2 regions of the Calidifontibacter terrae genome follow, and region 1 is predicted to be linked to the other one. Evidence: riboswitches for the same ligand, from Rfam matches in the RefSeq annotation. Region 1 holds a riboswitch; the other holds the start of a gene.

The links. A riboswitch is a leader RNA that binds a small molecule or an ion and turns the genes downstream of it on or off. The one in region 1 is predicted to bind cyclic di-AMP.
Region 2: another riboswitch for cyclic di-AMP. It lies ahead of ACYU98_RS05750 (transglycosylase family protein); the one in region 1 lies ahead of ACYU98_RS13960 (C40 family peptidase).

What each region holds. Positions count from the first base shown of each region.
Region 1 is NZ_BAAGZF010000007.1:496,302-503,514, forward strand. It holds gene serC (phosphoserine transaminase) at 1-239, opposite strand, end outside; gene pdxH (pyridoxamine 5'-phosphate oxidase) at 273-953, shown strand; gene ACYU98_RS13955 (metal-dependent transcriptional regulator) at 1,469-2,158, shown strand; cyclic di-AMP (ydaO/yuaA leader) riboswitch at 2,322-2,498, shown strand; gene ACYU98_RS13960 (C40 family peptidase) at 2,502-3,341, shown strand; gene ACYU98_RS13965 (potassium transporter Kup) at 3,483-5,399, shown strand; gene ACYU98_RS13970 (lipase family alpha/beta hydrolase) at 5,544-6,392, shown strand; gene ACYU98_RS13975 (alpha/beta fold hydrolase) at 6,382-7,213, shown strand, end outside.
Region 2 is NZ_BAAGZF010000002.1:624,989-632,201, forward strand. It holds gene ACYU98_RS05740 (LacI family DNA-binding transcriptional regulator) at 1-775, shown strand, start outside; gene ACYU98_RS05745 (serine/threonine-protein kinase) at 833-2,518, shown strand; cyclic di-AMP (ydaO/yuaA leader) riboswitch at 2,648-2,811, shown strand; gene ACYU98_RS05750 (transglycosylase family protein) at 2,818-3,591, shown strand; gene ACYU98_RS05755 (threonine/serine exporter family protein) at 3,668-5,131, opposite strand; gene ACYU98_RS05760 (LysE/ArgO family amino acid transporter) at 5,203-5,805, shown strand; gene ACYU98_RS05765 (prepilin peptidase) at 5,867-6,508, shown strand; tRNA gene ACYU98_RS05770 (tRNA-Thr) at 6,548-6,623, shown strand; gene ACYU98_RS05775 (SDR family oxidoreductase) at 6,923-7,213, shown strand, end outside.

The sequences.
Region 1 (7,213 bases):
ATGACTTCGTAGTCGGGGGGCAGTGAGTAGAGCTGCGCGATGCCCTCGCGCACCTCGCCGACCAAGTCGAGCACCGGCCGCTGGCGATGGCTGGTGCCCATCACCGAAACGCCGTCAGCGACCAGCGCGGACAGTTGCGCCGGGCGCACCTTGCTGGGGCCGCTGCCGAAACGGCCATCGCCGGGCAGGAGGTGGCGCGGAATCTGCGGGGGCTGCGTGGTCCGAGGGGCATCGCTCACGGCGTCGATCTTGCCAGCGCGTACGTTGATCGCATGGAACCGATCGAACGGTGGGACTACGCGGGCGAGGGCTTGGACGAGCGGGATCTGCCGGCGGCGCCGCTGCCGCTGATCGAGGCATGGCTGCACCAAGCCCACCAGCGGCAGCAGGAAAAGGGTGATGTTCCCGAGCCCGACGCGATCAGCGTGGCGACCGTCGACGGTGACGGGCAGCCTCGTGTCCGAACGGTGTTGATGCGCTATCTCACCGCCGCCGGTCCCGGTTTCTACACCAACCTGGACTCTCGCAAGGGCCACGACCTCGCAGGAAACGCGCGGGTGGCGGGCACCCTCACCTGGACCTCGATGTTCCGCGCCGTTCGCTTCGCTGGTGTCGCCAGGGAACTCGACCGCGACACCGTTCGGGACTACTTCGAGAGCCGCCCGTGGGGCAGTCGAATCGGCGCCTGGGCCTCCCAACAGTCGCAGCCCATTGGCAGCCGCGCCGATCTCGAGCGACAGGTCGCCCAGTTCGAGGCGAAGTGGCCAGACACCGGCAGACCGGACGATGTTCCGCTGCCGGATCGGTGGGGTGGATATGTGATCGACTGCACCGAGGTCGAGTTCTGGGCTGGCCGTTCCTCCCGGTTGCACGACCGCCTGGTCTTCGTCCGTCAATCCGAAGGGGATCTCGCGACCCCGGGTGCCTGGCGGGTCGAGCGCCGCCAGCCGTAGCGCTGGGTCTGCGAACAGGCGTGAAGAAGCCCGTGGGATTGCCGGATATTTCCGGCGGTGCAATGGACGGGTCGCACACCCACGGGCTTCGGCGGTTGCGGTGTTTTCACTCCGCTCGTCCGGTGTCGGCCACACGAAGGGCGGCTGACGGTTCCGGTTGCGCTAGTGCGCAACCACCTCACGCGTCCGATGAGAAATCATGCTTCGGACCACCTCCTTTCTCGTGTACGGCCGACGCTACGCCGCGGCGGAAGCGGTCGCAATGGATATTTCGGTGGAGGTGGATTCGCCGCCCCGGCGAAGTCAGAAATGTCCCGGAACGAACTCGGCCGGCACGCAGAATGCGTGCCGGCCGAGGAGCCAGAGGCTCGGACGAAGGTGCCAAGGGGGTAGCACCCCGTCGAGAGCATTTATACGGCATCCAGCATGCCGCAGGTATCCATTTCAAGAACTCTCGCCGGGCGAAATTCGTGGGTGCTGGCGATCCTGTCGGTGCCGAGTGGCAGGCTGGAGCCGTGAGCGACCTCATCGACACCACTGAGATGTACCTGCGCACGATCTTCGACCTTGAGGAGGAGGGGATCGTGCCGCTGCGCGCGCGCATCGCCGAGCGGCTCGGCCACTCCGGTCCCACCGTGTCCCAGACCGTTGCTCGGATGGAACGAGACGGTCTGGTGACCCTGGCCGGAGACCGCCACTTGGAACTGTCCGACCACGGCCGCCAGCTGGCCACCCGTGTCATGCGCAAGCACCGCATCGCCGAGCGACTTTTGGTCGATGTCCTCGGACTCGAACTGGAGTTCGTCCACGACGAGGCGTGCCGGTGGGAACACGTGATGAGCGAACGTGTCGAGCGCAAGATCCTCGGACTGCTCGACAACCACGAACTGTCGCCCTTCGGCAACCCGATTCCGGGTCTCGAGGAGTTGGGCGAGAAGGCCACCCTCGTTCAATTCCGTGACGGTGTCGCGCCATTGATCGAGCGCGTCACCGAGGTCGAGGCCGACTTCGTCGTGCGGCGCATTGGCGAGCCCGCCCAGGCCGACCACGACACGCTTGCAGTCCTCACTGGCGCCGCGTTGGTGCCCGGCGCGGTCGTGACCGCTCGCCGCGAAGGCGACCGCGTTGTCGCTCAGGCGACCGGGTCCGGTGGCGCCGTCTCACTGCCGTTGGATGTCGCCCACCACGTCTTCGTCGACGTCTGATTGACACTGCTCCGTCGAGAGTTCCGACCGCCGGCGGATAAACGTGATCTTGTCCACAGCCAGCCCGCTCGTTTGGGTGCTGGAGGGGTGCCTCAGTTAGCCTCGACGACGGTCGTCCCACCAGGGATGGCCCCACCGGGTGTAGCCGAGTCCTGCCCGTCCGGTCGGAGTTATGCAACCCGCGGGCAGGAGCGGGGGACCCAATTGTGGGCGGACCTTGGTTCGTCCTTGGGGCTAAGTCGTTGTGCCGCACCGAATTCGGGGGAGACGTGCGCGCAGCGGCCGGTGGAAACCTCCCCCCGAGCCCGACAGCTCACCTCGTAGGCGCACGAGAGGCTTTACTGTGTCTTTTTTTGCTAGCCGTGGGCGCCATACCTCGCCCACCAAGTTCACGACGTCCGTTCGGGCCACCGCCCTGATGGCCGCTGCTGGCGGCATCGCAGCCACCGCGGCGGCGAGCAGCAACACCGCTGTTGCAGCCACCGGCAATGTTTCGATGACCGCCGCTCCGGCGCAGGTGGCCCCGGCCGCCGCCGCTGTGGTGCAGGCTCGCCCGGCATCGCTGCAGCAGACCGCTGCCGCCGCCCCGCAGCTGAACCTGGTTTACGCCAAGCGACTGGTCGCCCAGCAGCACGCCAAGACCACCCCGGCAGCCGCCACCACGCAGGTCTCGCGATCGAGCCAGCGTCCGACCCAGTCGGCAACGCGTCCGGCGCAGGCTCAGTCGACCACCCGACACAGCGCCACCACCGCGCGTGCGACGGCCACCACGACCCGTACGAAGGTCGCTACGACCACTCGTGCGAAGGTCGCGGCGCCGAAGACGACCTCGACGGTTGATAACACCCCGGCCACCGGCGGCATCGTCTCGATCGCGTCGCGCTACATCGGCGTTCCTTACGTGTTCGGTGGCAGTTCGCCGTCCGGCTTCGACTGCTCGGGTCTGACCCAGTACGTCTTCGCCCAGGCGGGCATCTCGATCCCGCGCACCGCGAGCGCCCAGGTGGCCGCGATGCGTCACGTCAGCAACCCCCAGCCCGGCGACCTGGTCTACTTCGGTTCGCCGGCTCACCACATCGGCATCTACGTCGGTGGCGGCAAGATGATCGCTGCGCCCTACCCGGGCCAGAGCGTTCGCCTGCAGCCGATCTGGGACACCCCCACGGGCTACCTGCGCGCCTGATTGCCAAGCTCCCTCGGAGCTTTGAACGGCCCGTTCCGCTGCGGCGGGGCGGGCCGTTGCGCATTCTGCCGCGACCCTTCGGGCGATGACCTGCGTCACGTAGGTTCGGCTGGCCTGCAACACCCCGACTGGGGGTGCACAATGTCGCGAGTGACAGCAACCAAGTCCGGCAAGGGCGCCGCGCACAAAGCCGGTGGTTTCGCCATGATGATCGGCGCGCTAGGCGTCGCCTTCGGCGACATCGGCACCAGCCCGCTCTACGCGATGCAGGCGGTATTCAGCGAACACCACGGGGCGGTGAAGCCGACCTCATTCGACGTCTTCGGCATCATCTCGCTGGTCTTCTGGTCGATCACCGGCATCGTCAGCGTGAAATACATCGTCTTCATCCTGCGCGCCGACAACGACGGCGAGGGCGGCGTGATGGCGCTTTCGCACCTCACCCGCCGCAGCGTGAAACCGGGCGGCAAACGTTTCAAGGTGATCGTGACTCTGGGGGTGATCGGCGCCGCGCTGTTCTACGGCGACTCGGTGATCACGCCAGCGATCTCGGTGTTGTCGGCGGTCGAAGGTGTCGGTATCGCCGCGCCAAGTGTCGACCATCTGGTCTTGCCCATCGCCTGCGTGATCATCGTGGTGCTGTTCACGATTCAACGGTTCGGAACGACGGTGATCGGCCGGGCCTTCGGACCGGTCATGGTGGTCTGGTTCGTCGTCGTCGGTCTGCTCGGGCTGCCCCACATCATCGACAACCCGCAGATCCTGCGGGCGTTGTCACCGTCGTACGGCATCGAGTTCATCGTTCACAATCCGGGAATCGCGTTCATCGCGATGGGTTCGGTCGTCTTGGCGATCACCGGCGCCGAGTCCTTGTACGCCGACATGGGTCACTTCGGGCGCCCGCCGATCAGCCGCGCCTGGTTCTTCCTGGTGATGCCGGCGCTGACCCTGAACTACCTGGGGCAGGGCGCGATGATCCTCGCCGACCCCGGCAAGATCGACAGTCCGTTCTTCCGGATGGCGCCGAGCTGGGCAAGCCTGCCCCTGGTCGTGCTGGCCACGTTGGCCACCACGATTGCTTCGCAGGCCGTCATCTCCGGCGCCTATTCGATGTCGCGGCAGGCGGAGCGGCTGGGCTATTTGCCGCGGCTCACCGTGCGCCACACCTCCGAGAGCGAGGGCGGCCAGATCTACCTGCCGGTGATCAACTGGCTGCTGTTCGGCGGTGTGATGCTGCTGCTTGTCACCTTCAAGTCCTCCGAGCGGTTGGCCGCCGCCTATGGCGTCGCCGTCACCAGCATGTTCCTGATCACCAGCGTGATGTTCCTGGTGTTGTCGGATGCGCGCTGGAAGTGGCCGCGCTGGCGGATCGCGTTGGTCGCGCTGCTGTTCATCCCGCTGGAGATCATCTTCTGCACCGCGAACCTGGCCAAGGTCGCCACCGGCGGCTGGTTGCCCCTGTTGATCGCCACGACCGTCGCCGCGCTGATGTTCACCTGGGCTCGCGGACAAGTGATCGTCACCGAGCGGCGGCAGCTGAAGGAAGGGCCGTTGCGGCCGTTCCTCGACGCATTCCACGCCAACCCGATGATGCGGGTGCCCGGCACAGCGGTCTTCCTGCACCCCAACAAGATCACCGCGCCGCTGGCGCTGCGCGAGAACGCGTCGTTCAACCACGTGATTCACGAGAACGTGCTCATCGTCTCGACCCACTCCGAGAACGTCCCGCACGTCCCGGCCGACGAGCGCGTGGTGATCGATGACCTGGGCGACCCGTTCGACAACATCACCCACCTGACCTTGCGGTTCGGCTTCCAAGACGACCAGGACGTTCCGGCGGCGCTGGAGCGGGCTCGCGACATGGGCGTCGACTTCGACGCGGGCGACGTGACCTACTTCCTGTCCCGGATCAGCGTGCACCTGTCGAGCGACAACTCGATGCCCAAGTGGCGCAAGCGGGTCTTCATCGGCTTGGCCCACAACGCGGCTACGCCGGTGCAGTACTTCCGCCTCCCGGAGGAGCGCACCGTGATCATGGGTGCGAACGTCCCGCTCTGACAACAGATCCCCGGTCGCCGCAGCAGTGACCGAGGAGCGGACGCCAGGACATCGACGTGATCGAAAGCTCCCCGACGGCTCGAACGCGTGAGTAACCTGCGATGAGCCATTTCGCCGAAGTCGTCGAGAGTCGGGTGGAAAATCGTGACCGCCGAGTCCGAGCCCCAGGTGCTGCCGGTCTCACCGGTCGATCTGGTTGATCTGATCGCCAAGGCGCCGTCGGCGTTGCGGTTCGCGGCAGAGGTGCCGCGAGCGGCGGTCGGCTTGCAGATGATGATGGCGGCGGCACCCCTGCTGCCGGTCGCCCCGAAGGGCGACGGCCACCCCGTGTTGGTTCTGCCGGGCCTTGGCGCGGGCGACATCACGACCCTTCCGCTGCGCCGCTTCCTGCGCTGTCGCGGTTATCACCCGTACGGCTGGCATCTCGGCCGCAATGTCGGCCCGACCGCGGCCGTCCTGGCCGAACTGCCCGCCGCGGTGGAACGGATCACTGCCCGCCGCGGGGCGAAGGTGTCGCTGATCGGGTGGAGCCTCGGGGGGATTTTCGCGCGGGAACTCGCCCACCGATTCCCCGACCACGTTCGACAGGTCATCACCCTTGCTTCGCCCTATCGACTGCAGCGAGTCAAACAATCACGGGTCGAGCCCTTCTACGATCGTTTCAGCCATTTGCACATGGCCGCTGACGAGCAATCGGTGAGCATCACCGGGCGCAGCCGGTTGCCGCTGTCGGTGCCGTCCACTTCGTTCTACTCTCGTGAAGACGGCTTCGTCGCGTGGCAGCACTGCGTCGAGCCGACCACCGCCCTCGCGGAGAACATCCGGACGCTCTCGAGTCACCTCTCCATCGGGTTCGACCCGCAGGTGTTCTACGCGATCGCCGACCGCCTGGCCCAGCCCGAGGGGCAGTGGCAGCCGTTCACAGCGCCGGCGGTGTTGCGGCCCTTCTTCCCCTCCGCCGACGACCCCCATGGAGTCTCAGATGTCGCCTGACAGTTCGTTACCGCAGCTGGCCGAGCCCTGGGGAGCCGCTTATCGGGTGGTCGACCTCGGGGGAGAGGTGGCCTATCTCGACTTCGGCGCCGCGGCCGACGGCAACGGCGATGGAACCCCCTACCTGTTCGTTCATGGCCTCGGCGGGTGCGCGCTCAACTGGGCGTTGATCGGGCAGCAGTTGCGCACCGGACGTCGCGCCTACGCAGTGGACCTCGCCGGCCACGGGCTGACCCGGGCGATCGAGCGCTCGTCGGCGGTGCGGGCGAACGTCGACCTCGTACGCCGTTTCATCCAGGAGGTCGTCGGCGAACCGGTGGTGTTGGTCGGCAACTCGATGGGCGGTTTGATCAGCGCGATGGTCGCCGATCAGCATCCCGACCTGGTGCGCGCCATGGTCCTGCTGGACCCGGCGATGCCGGTGCCCCGCCGTCATCCCGGGCGACAGATCAGCGCTTTTCGCACCCTGCTGACCCCCGCCGTACGAGGTGGGGTGGCGCGGGCGCGCAAGCGGCCGATCTCGGCGCAGGCCGAGGTTGAGACGGTGCTGCAGATCTGCTTCGCCGACTGGACCCGGCACAACCAGCCGTTGACCGACGCGCATGTCGACCTTGCCCAGCTACGGCGCGCCTTCCCTGAGGCCGTCAGGTCGCTCGCGGTCGCGGCACGCACGATGGTCCGGGAGTTGTTGGTGCATGAACGGGTGATGGCGCGCTACCGACGAATCACCGCGCCGGTGCTGCTGATCAATGGTGCCCAAGACCGGCTGGTCCCGGTCGAGGCGGCCCGGTGGGCCGCGCTCGGCAACCCGGGCTGGACCT
Region 2 (7,213 bases), on a different contig from region 1:
GGCGCTCCAATCCCGGTTCGCCGCCAACGGCTACGCCTCGGTGATCTGCACCCAAGCTCCCGGGGGAACCCAGGAGGAGGACTACGTCGAGCTGCTCCAGGAGCGCGGCGTCGCCGGCCTGGTGTTCGTCAGCGGTCGCCACGCCGACCTGAGCGCCGACACCGCGATGTATCAGGAACTGGTCGATCGCGGCCTTCCGCTCGTGACGATCAACGGGCCGCGCGACGAGCTCCTGGTGCCGTCGATCGCGACCAACGAACAGGCCGCCGTACGAATGGCGTTGGGTCATTTGCGTCAGCTCGGCCACGAACGCATCGGGTTGGCGACCGGCCAGTCCCGGTATGTCCCGAGTCGCTCCAAGCTCGCCGCATTCCGCGACCAGATCACCGAAGCCGGGCTGACGTCATACGTCGAGCAGACCTGGTTCTCTCTCGAGGGTGGCGAACTCGCCGGCCGCCGGCTGGTCGATCGTGGCGTGACGGCGGTGATCTGCGGGTCCGACCTGATGGCGTTGGGCGTCGTACGAGGCGCGGAGCAAGCTGGACTGGTGGTGCCGACCGACCTTTCGGTGATCGGCTACGACGGGTCGTTCCTGGCCCAATACGCCTCGCCGGCGCTGACGACTGTGCGGCAGAACATCGAAGGAATCACCGAAGCGACCGTTAACGCGCTCACCGAGCAGATCACCAGCCACCGCACCCCACCCGGTGAACTGCTGTTCGACCCGGAGCTGGTGGTGCGCGCGTCCACCGGGCCCGCAGCGACCGGTTCCTGATCCGCCACTGTGGCGCGGCTGTGCGATCGGTACAGCTTTCCCACTTAACGTGGGGGTATGAACGGCGACCCGCAGGACCCCACCCAGACGACGACCGGCACCCATCGGCTGCCTGTCGCGCGGGGGCGGCTGCCGCGGGCGGCCGACCCGACGGAGGTCGTTCCGCAGCAGGTCCGGCTCGGTCCGTACGTGTTGTTGGAGCAGTTGGGCGAGGGCGGCATGGGTGTCGTCCACCTCGCAAAGGCACCCAACGGTGACGATGTCGCGATCAAGGTGCTGCGCTCCCACGTCGCCTACGACTCCAAGGCCCGAGACCGGCTGCGCCGCGAGGTCGAGACCCTCTCCCGGGTGCGTGCGCCGGGGATCGCCCAGGTCGTCGACGCCGACGTCGACGGGGACCACCCCTATCTGGTCACCCAATATGTTCCGGGGCCGCCGCTCGACGAGGTCATCGACGGGCGCGGGCCGTTGGACCCTCGCCAACTTGCCGCGCTCGGTCGCGGACTGGCCGAGGCCCTGCGCGCCATCCACCGCTCCGGGGTCGTCCACCGCGATGTGAAGCCGGGCAATGTGTTGATGGTCGGTGACGAACCGGTGCTGATCGACTTCGGCATCGCCCACATCGCCGACGAATCCCGCCTGACCCAGACCGGCTTGGTGATGGGCACCCCCGGCTACTTGTCACCGGAAATCATCGACGGCGCCGACGTCGGGGCCGCCACTGACTGGTGGGGATGGGCGGCAACGCTGGCCTACGCGGCCTCAGGCCGAGCCCCGTTCGGGAAGGGCCCGATGCCGGTCGTGCTCGACCGCGTGGCTCGCGGACAGGCCGACCTCAGTGGGGTCGACTCACGGATCCGGCCGTTGCTCGGCGCCGCCCTCTCGCCCGAGCCTGGCGATCGGCCGACCTCGGCGGAGATCCTGCAGGAGCTCGACGTGTTTGCCCGCGGCGGCACCACCGGTGCCATCGTGCAGCGCCGGGTGCCCCACCCCGCCACCACACCCTTGCACCGCAAGGCCGTACCCGTACGCCCACAGCAGCCGCCGACCGACCACCTCGCCGCTCCGGCGCAGCCAGGATGGGATCAGGGTGTTGTCGGTCGTCCGCGCGACCCACGGATCGGGCAGCCGGCCCGCAGCTGGACGTTGCTCTGCCTCGCTTTGGCCGGCGCTGGATTGGCCACGATCCTGCCGATCGTGGCCTGGGTGATGGCGTTGGGTTGGGTCTTCGCCGCGCGGTGGAACGACAAGACGATTACCTCGATGGTGTTGCGGCAGTACGCCGCTGGCAAGCGCCGCTCGGACACCGCGATCGCGTGGGCGCTGTCGCCCTGGCACGCCGTCGTGGCGGCCTTCTCGACTCTGTTGGTCGTCATTGTTCCGGCGTTCCTGGGCGCAGTCGCGGGGGTACTGACCGCCATCGCCGAGGCCGTGGGCGGGCTGACCGCGTCGGTTTATGACCGGCCACTGGCCATCGGTGTCGGCACCCTCGTCGCGCTGTGGGCATCGTGGTGGGGTCCCGGAGGCACCGCCACCCGGCGCGGGTCGCGCACCCTCGTACGAGCTATTTCGCCGAACCGGCAGATTGCGACAGGACTGGTCATCGGGTTGGCAGCGGTCGCCGTGTTGACCGCGCTGTTGGCGTTCTCCCACCTGGACTCGCCGCTGAACTGGTGGCCGTATTCCAGCGGCAACCAGGTGCCCGGAAGTGATCTGATTCCGAGCATGCCGTCGGGCTGGTGACCAAATCTTTGTTGAACAGTTGTCCACAGGGGGTTGGCCGCCCCCTCGTTCACCGGTAACGTATCGGCAGCCTCACCGGAAGCCGACACACCGATTTCCGGATAACTTCACACATTCCGTCAAATCGTTTGTGTCCAGATGCCGAGCCTCAGGACACAACCCGCAACCGCGGGTGAGGGCGGGGGACCCACTACTGACCCACCGTGGTCTTGGGGTGAAGCCGGAACCAACCGGCCGGACACCTTTCCGTCCGAACCCGACAGCTAACCCCGCAGGCATCGTCTGGAAAGGACACCCCCTTGGCATACACCCCCCGACATTCAGCTGTCCGACAGTCCATTGCGGGCCGCCGCGTTGCCGGCGTGATGATGCTCTCCGCCGCAACCGTCGGCACCGGGGCCGCCACAGCGCACTCAAGCGCCGACGCGACCACCGTCATCAAGACCGCGACCCCGTGGAACGTCTGGGACCGCGTCGCCACCTGCGAGTCGACCAACAACTGGTCGATCAACACCGGCAACAGCTTCTACGGCGGTCTGCAGTTCACCCGCTCGACCTGGACCGAGTTCGGCGGCGGCCGCTACGCCGCCCGCGCCGACCTCGCCTCCCGTGAGCAGCAGATCCTCATCGCCCAGAACGTGCTGCGGGTGCAGGGTCCGGGCGCTTGGCCGGTCTGCTCCAAGCGTGCCGGTCTGACCGTGGCCAACGGCCTCGCGGTGCAGATCGGTGGCGGTGGCAGCAGCACCCCGCCGCCCACCACGACCCAGCCGCCGACCACCACCCAGCCGCCGTCGCGTAGCACCACCCGTGGTCTGGCCGTTGACGGTGTCTTCGGTCCGAACACCACCCGCGCGGTGCAGAAGTGGGTCGGCACAGCGCAGGATGGTGCTTTCGGTCCGATCACCACCCGTGCGCTGCAGCGCAAGGTCGGGGCCTACCAGGACGGTTGGATCGGTCGCTACGCCGTGGCCAAGATCCAGACCGTGGTCGGCGCTCCGCACAACAACGCGAGCTACCTCGACCCGACGACGGTGAAGTACCTCCAGCGTTACCTCAACGCTCACGTGATGTAAGTCCGGCAAATCTTTACCGGCTCTCGCGGCTGAAACCCCCGGCGCAATCGCCGGGGGTTTCACGCATTCCGGGTGGTCAACGTGGGAGGCGAACTCGGTGGCTGCGTCGCAGCCGGCGTTTGGTGAGCGTCTCCGGGCGGCGCAAGCGGCCAGGCAGAGAGCCGAGGGTGACCCCGGAAGCGATCGACAGACCCACCAGCACCGCGCCGAACAGCGTGGAACCGCCCCGGGTCGGGTCGCTCTTGTAGGCCACCAACTCAAAGACGCCGCGGTAGACCAGCAGACCCGGCAGCAGCGGCACGATCGCCGACGTCGCCAGGGCCAATGACGGCACCCGTTGGCGGATGCCGAACAGGGTCGCGAGCGCACCGATCACCAGGGCCGCGAACATTGCCGCCCACTGCGCCGAGATGTTGTGGTCGACCAGCGTGGAGTTCACTACCCAGGCGAGCATCGACACAATGGTGGCGATGACGACCGTACGAGGGCCTGCGTAGGCAGAGACCGCGAATGCGAAGGTGATCGCTCCCGCACAAAGGACGCCGACGGCCGGGTTGCTGGAGAACTGCAGGCTCGGGGTGATCTGCATGTCGACACCGAGTTGTTCGGCGAGCGCCAGGACCCCGAGAACCCCCGCCACGATGCCGCCGGACAGCAGCAACACTTCGAACGTTCGACCGGCAGCGGTGATGTAGAACCCGTCGATGGTGTCTTGCGCCGCACCCACCGCGGCGAGCCCGGCCAGCAGCGCGACCACCCCCGAGGCCACCACGACGGAGGGTTTCATCTCCTTGAACGCATCGATCCCCAAGTTGTTGGCGAGCAGGTTGATGATCACCGCCGCGAGGGTGGGCAGAGCGGCGCCCGCGGCCTGGGCGAAGAACGCCGGCACGTTAGCGCGAGTCAGTTGGCGCACCAGCAGGTGTACGCCGGTCGTGGTGAATGCGGACAGCAGGATGAGTGGCCATTCCCCGGCCAGCAGGGCGGCAATCGCCGCGCCCATCACCGCGGAGGCGAACAACAAGATGGCCCGCGAATAGGGGTGCGGCATGTCGATGATCGAGTCGAGCCGCTCGTGGGCGGAGCCGAGCTCAAGATCACCGGTCTCTGCCTCTCGTACGAGGCGCTGCAGCTGCTCGAGGCGGGTGAAGTCCTGCTGCATCACCGCCGCGATGCGCATCACCGTGATCGGGTCGCGCTGCACTCCGCGGTGGTGGGAGATGGTGATCGAGGAGTAGGTGATGTCGACGTGGATCGACCGGACGCCGTACGCGTGGGTAAGGCGGAGTACCGCGGCGGTGACGTCGGCGGCGGAGGCACCCGTCGAGAGCATGGCTTCACCGACGCGCAGTCCCAGGTCGATGACCAGACGGACCAGGTTGTCTTCCGGGCCGCCCTCCTGGCCGCGCAGGCCGATCGGCACGGTGGGCCGGCCACCAGCGATGGCTCGCCGCGCTCGGGCGGAGAACTGACGGGGCTGCTGAGGATTGATCGGGAGCGGGCGGCGACCACCGGGGTCGGGGAACTGCTGATCGGTCACCGGCCAACTCTCCCATCGCGAACTGTGTCGCGTTCACCGGGCACGCACAGCGCAGATACATTTCCAGCGTGATCGATGCTTACCTCACCGGCCTGCTGACCGGGCTCGGCCTGATCGTGGCGATCGGAGCCCAGAACGCGTTCGTATTGCGGCAAGGCGTCCATCGTGAACACGTAGGCGTTGTGGTGGTCATCTGCGCGGTCAGCGACGCGGTGTTGATTGCGCTCGGTGTCGCAGGCGTCGGCGCGGTGGTGGCCAGTCACCCGACCGTGTTGACTGTTCTGAAGTGGCTCGGCGCCGCGTACCTGGTCTGGTTCGCCATCGGCGCGTTCCGCTCGGCGCTGCACCCCAGCGGTCTGGAAACCGGTGTCGAGCGCAAGTCGCTCACGGTTCGCTCCGTCGCGCTCACGGCGCTCGCGTTGACCTATCTCAACCCACACGTCTACCTCGACACCGTGCTGATGCTCGGCAACTTGGCCAACCAGCACGGCCACAGCGGGCGATGGTGGTTCGCCGGCGGCGCCGCAACGGGGAGCGTTTTGTGGTTCAGCGGGCTTGGCTTCGGTGCGCGCGCTGTCGCGCCGTGGATGGCGCGGCCAGGGGTGTGGCGGGCGCTCGACGTGGTGATCGGCTGCGCGATGCTGCTGGTGGCGACCCTGCTGGTTCTCGGCTGAGTTCTCCACAAGCGCCCGCTCGCGCGGCCCACGGCGGGCGCCGAACTGGCACAGTCAGGGCGTGCCGTACGCCGTCGCCCTCGCCGCCCTGACCGGGCTGGTGGTGGGCGTGCTCGTGCGGCGCCACCTAGCGGGCGGGCTCCATCGCCGGCCGGCAGACCTTGCTGTCGTTCCTCGATTTCGTTGGGTGCCAGTGGCGTTCGCCGTTGCCCTACCGGTGGTGGTGTGGCGAGTCGCGACCCTGACCTGGTGGGCTGTTCCGGCGTACGCAGTTTTAACCGTCGTCGCGGTGGCGCTCGCGGCTGTCGACAGCGATGTCCATCGCTTGCCGGATCGGCTCACCCTCGGATCGATGCCGGTGGTTGCCGCGCTGCTCATGGTGGGCTCCGCGGCAACCGGGCAGTGGACGCGGCTGGCTGTCGCGGCGGTCAGCGGCCTGGCGGTCGGTGGCCTGTTCCTGTTGCTGGCACTGGCAGCGCCCTCGGGCCTGGGTCTCGGCGACGTGAAACTCGCTGCCCTGCTCGGGGGAGCGCTCGGCTGGTTGGGCGCGCTCACCGTGGTCGCCTGGCTCTTCCAAGGATTCCTGTTCGGCGGACTCTGGGCTCTGCTGCTGGTGGTGACCCGTCGGGCGACACGACACACGCACATCGCCTTTGGCCCACCGCTGTTGCTGGGCGCAGTCACGGGCATTCTGACCGGGTGAGCACTACGGGTAAGATCGTGCCTCGGCCCCAGGGCCACTGCCGGTGTAGCTCAGTTGGTAGAGCGCCTCATTTGTAATGAGGATGTCGCGGGTTCGACTCCTGTCTCCGGCTCCACAGCCTTACCCCTCATAGGGCTTCGGCTCGGCGAGCACCTGATTCAGCGCTTCGGTGCTTGAGGGATGGGTCCAGATGCCGTTCAGCAACTGCGGGGTCCGGTGAATCAGGCGTGGCCCTTGAATCAGGCGTGGCCCTCGAGCAGGGTCGCCTTGCCCCAACCGATCACGAGTAGGTCGACGGACAGCGGCGATTCAGGCATCGGATCTCCCAGGAGCCGGTGGTGACCAGCATGTCGTGTGGTTCTGGCAACGCCCTGCGCGGGACGCCGTCCGGCTATCGTGACCTGCGTGTCGTCGATGATTCGAGTTGGAGCTGCCGGCGCGGTCGTCACCGGCGCCGGCCGCGGTCTCGGCAAACAGATCGCCCGACTGCTGGTTGAGCGCGGCCACCTGGTGTTGGTCACCGACATCGATGCCGCCGCGGCCGCCACGACGGCTGCGGAACTGGGGGAGAACGCGTTTGCCCGGGCGCTCGACGTACGCGATGCAGCCGCGGTTGAGGCGGCGCGGGACGAGACTGTGCAGCGCGCCGGCCGCCTCGACGTTTGGGTGAACAACGCCGGTGTTCTGATCACCGGCCCCGCGTGG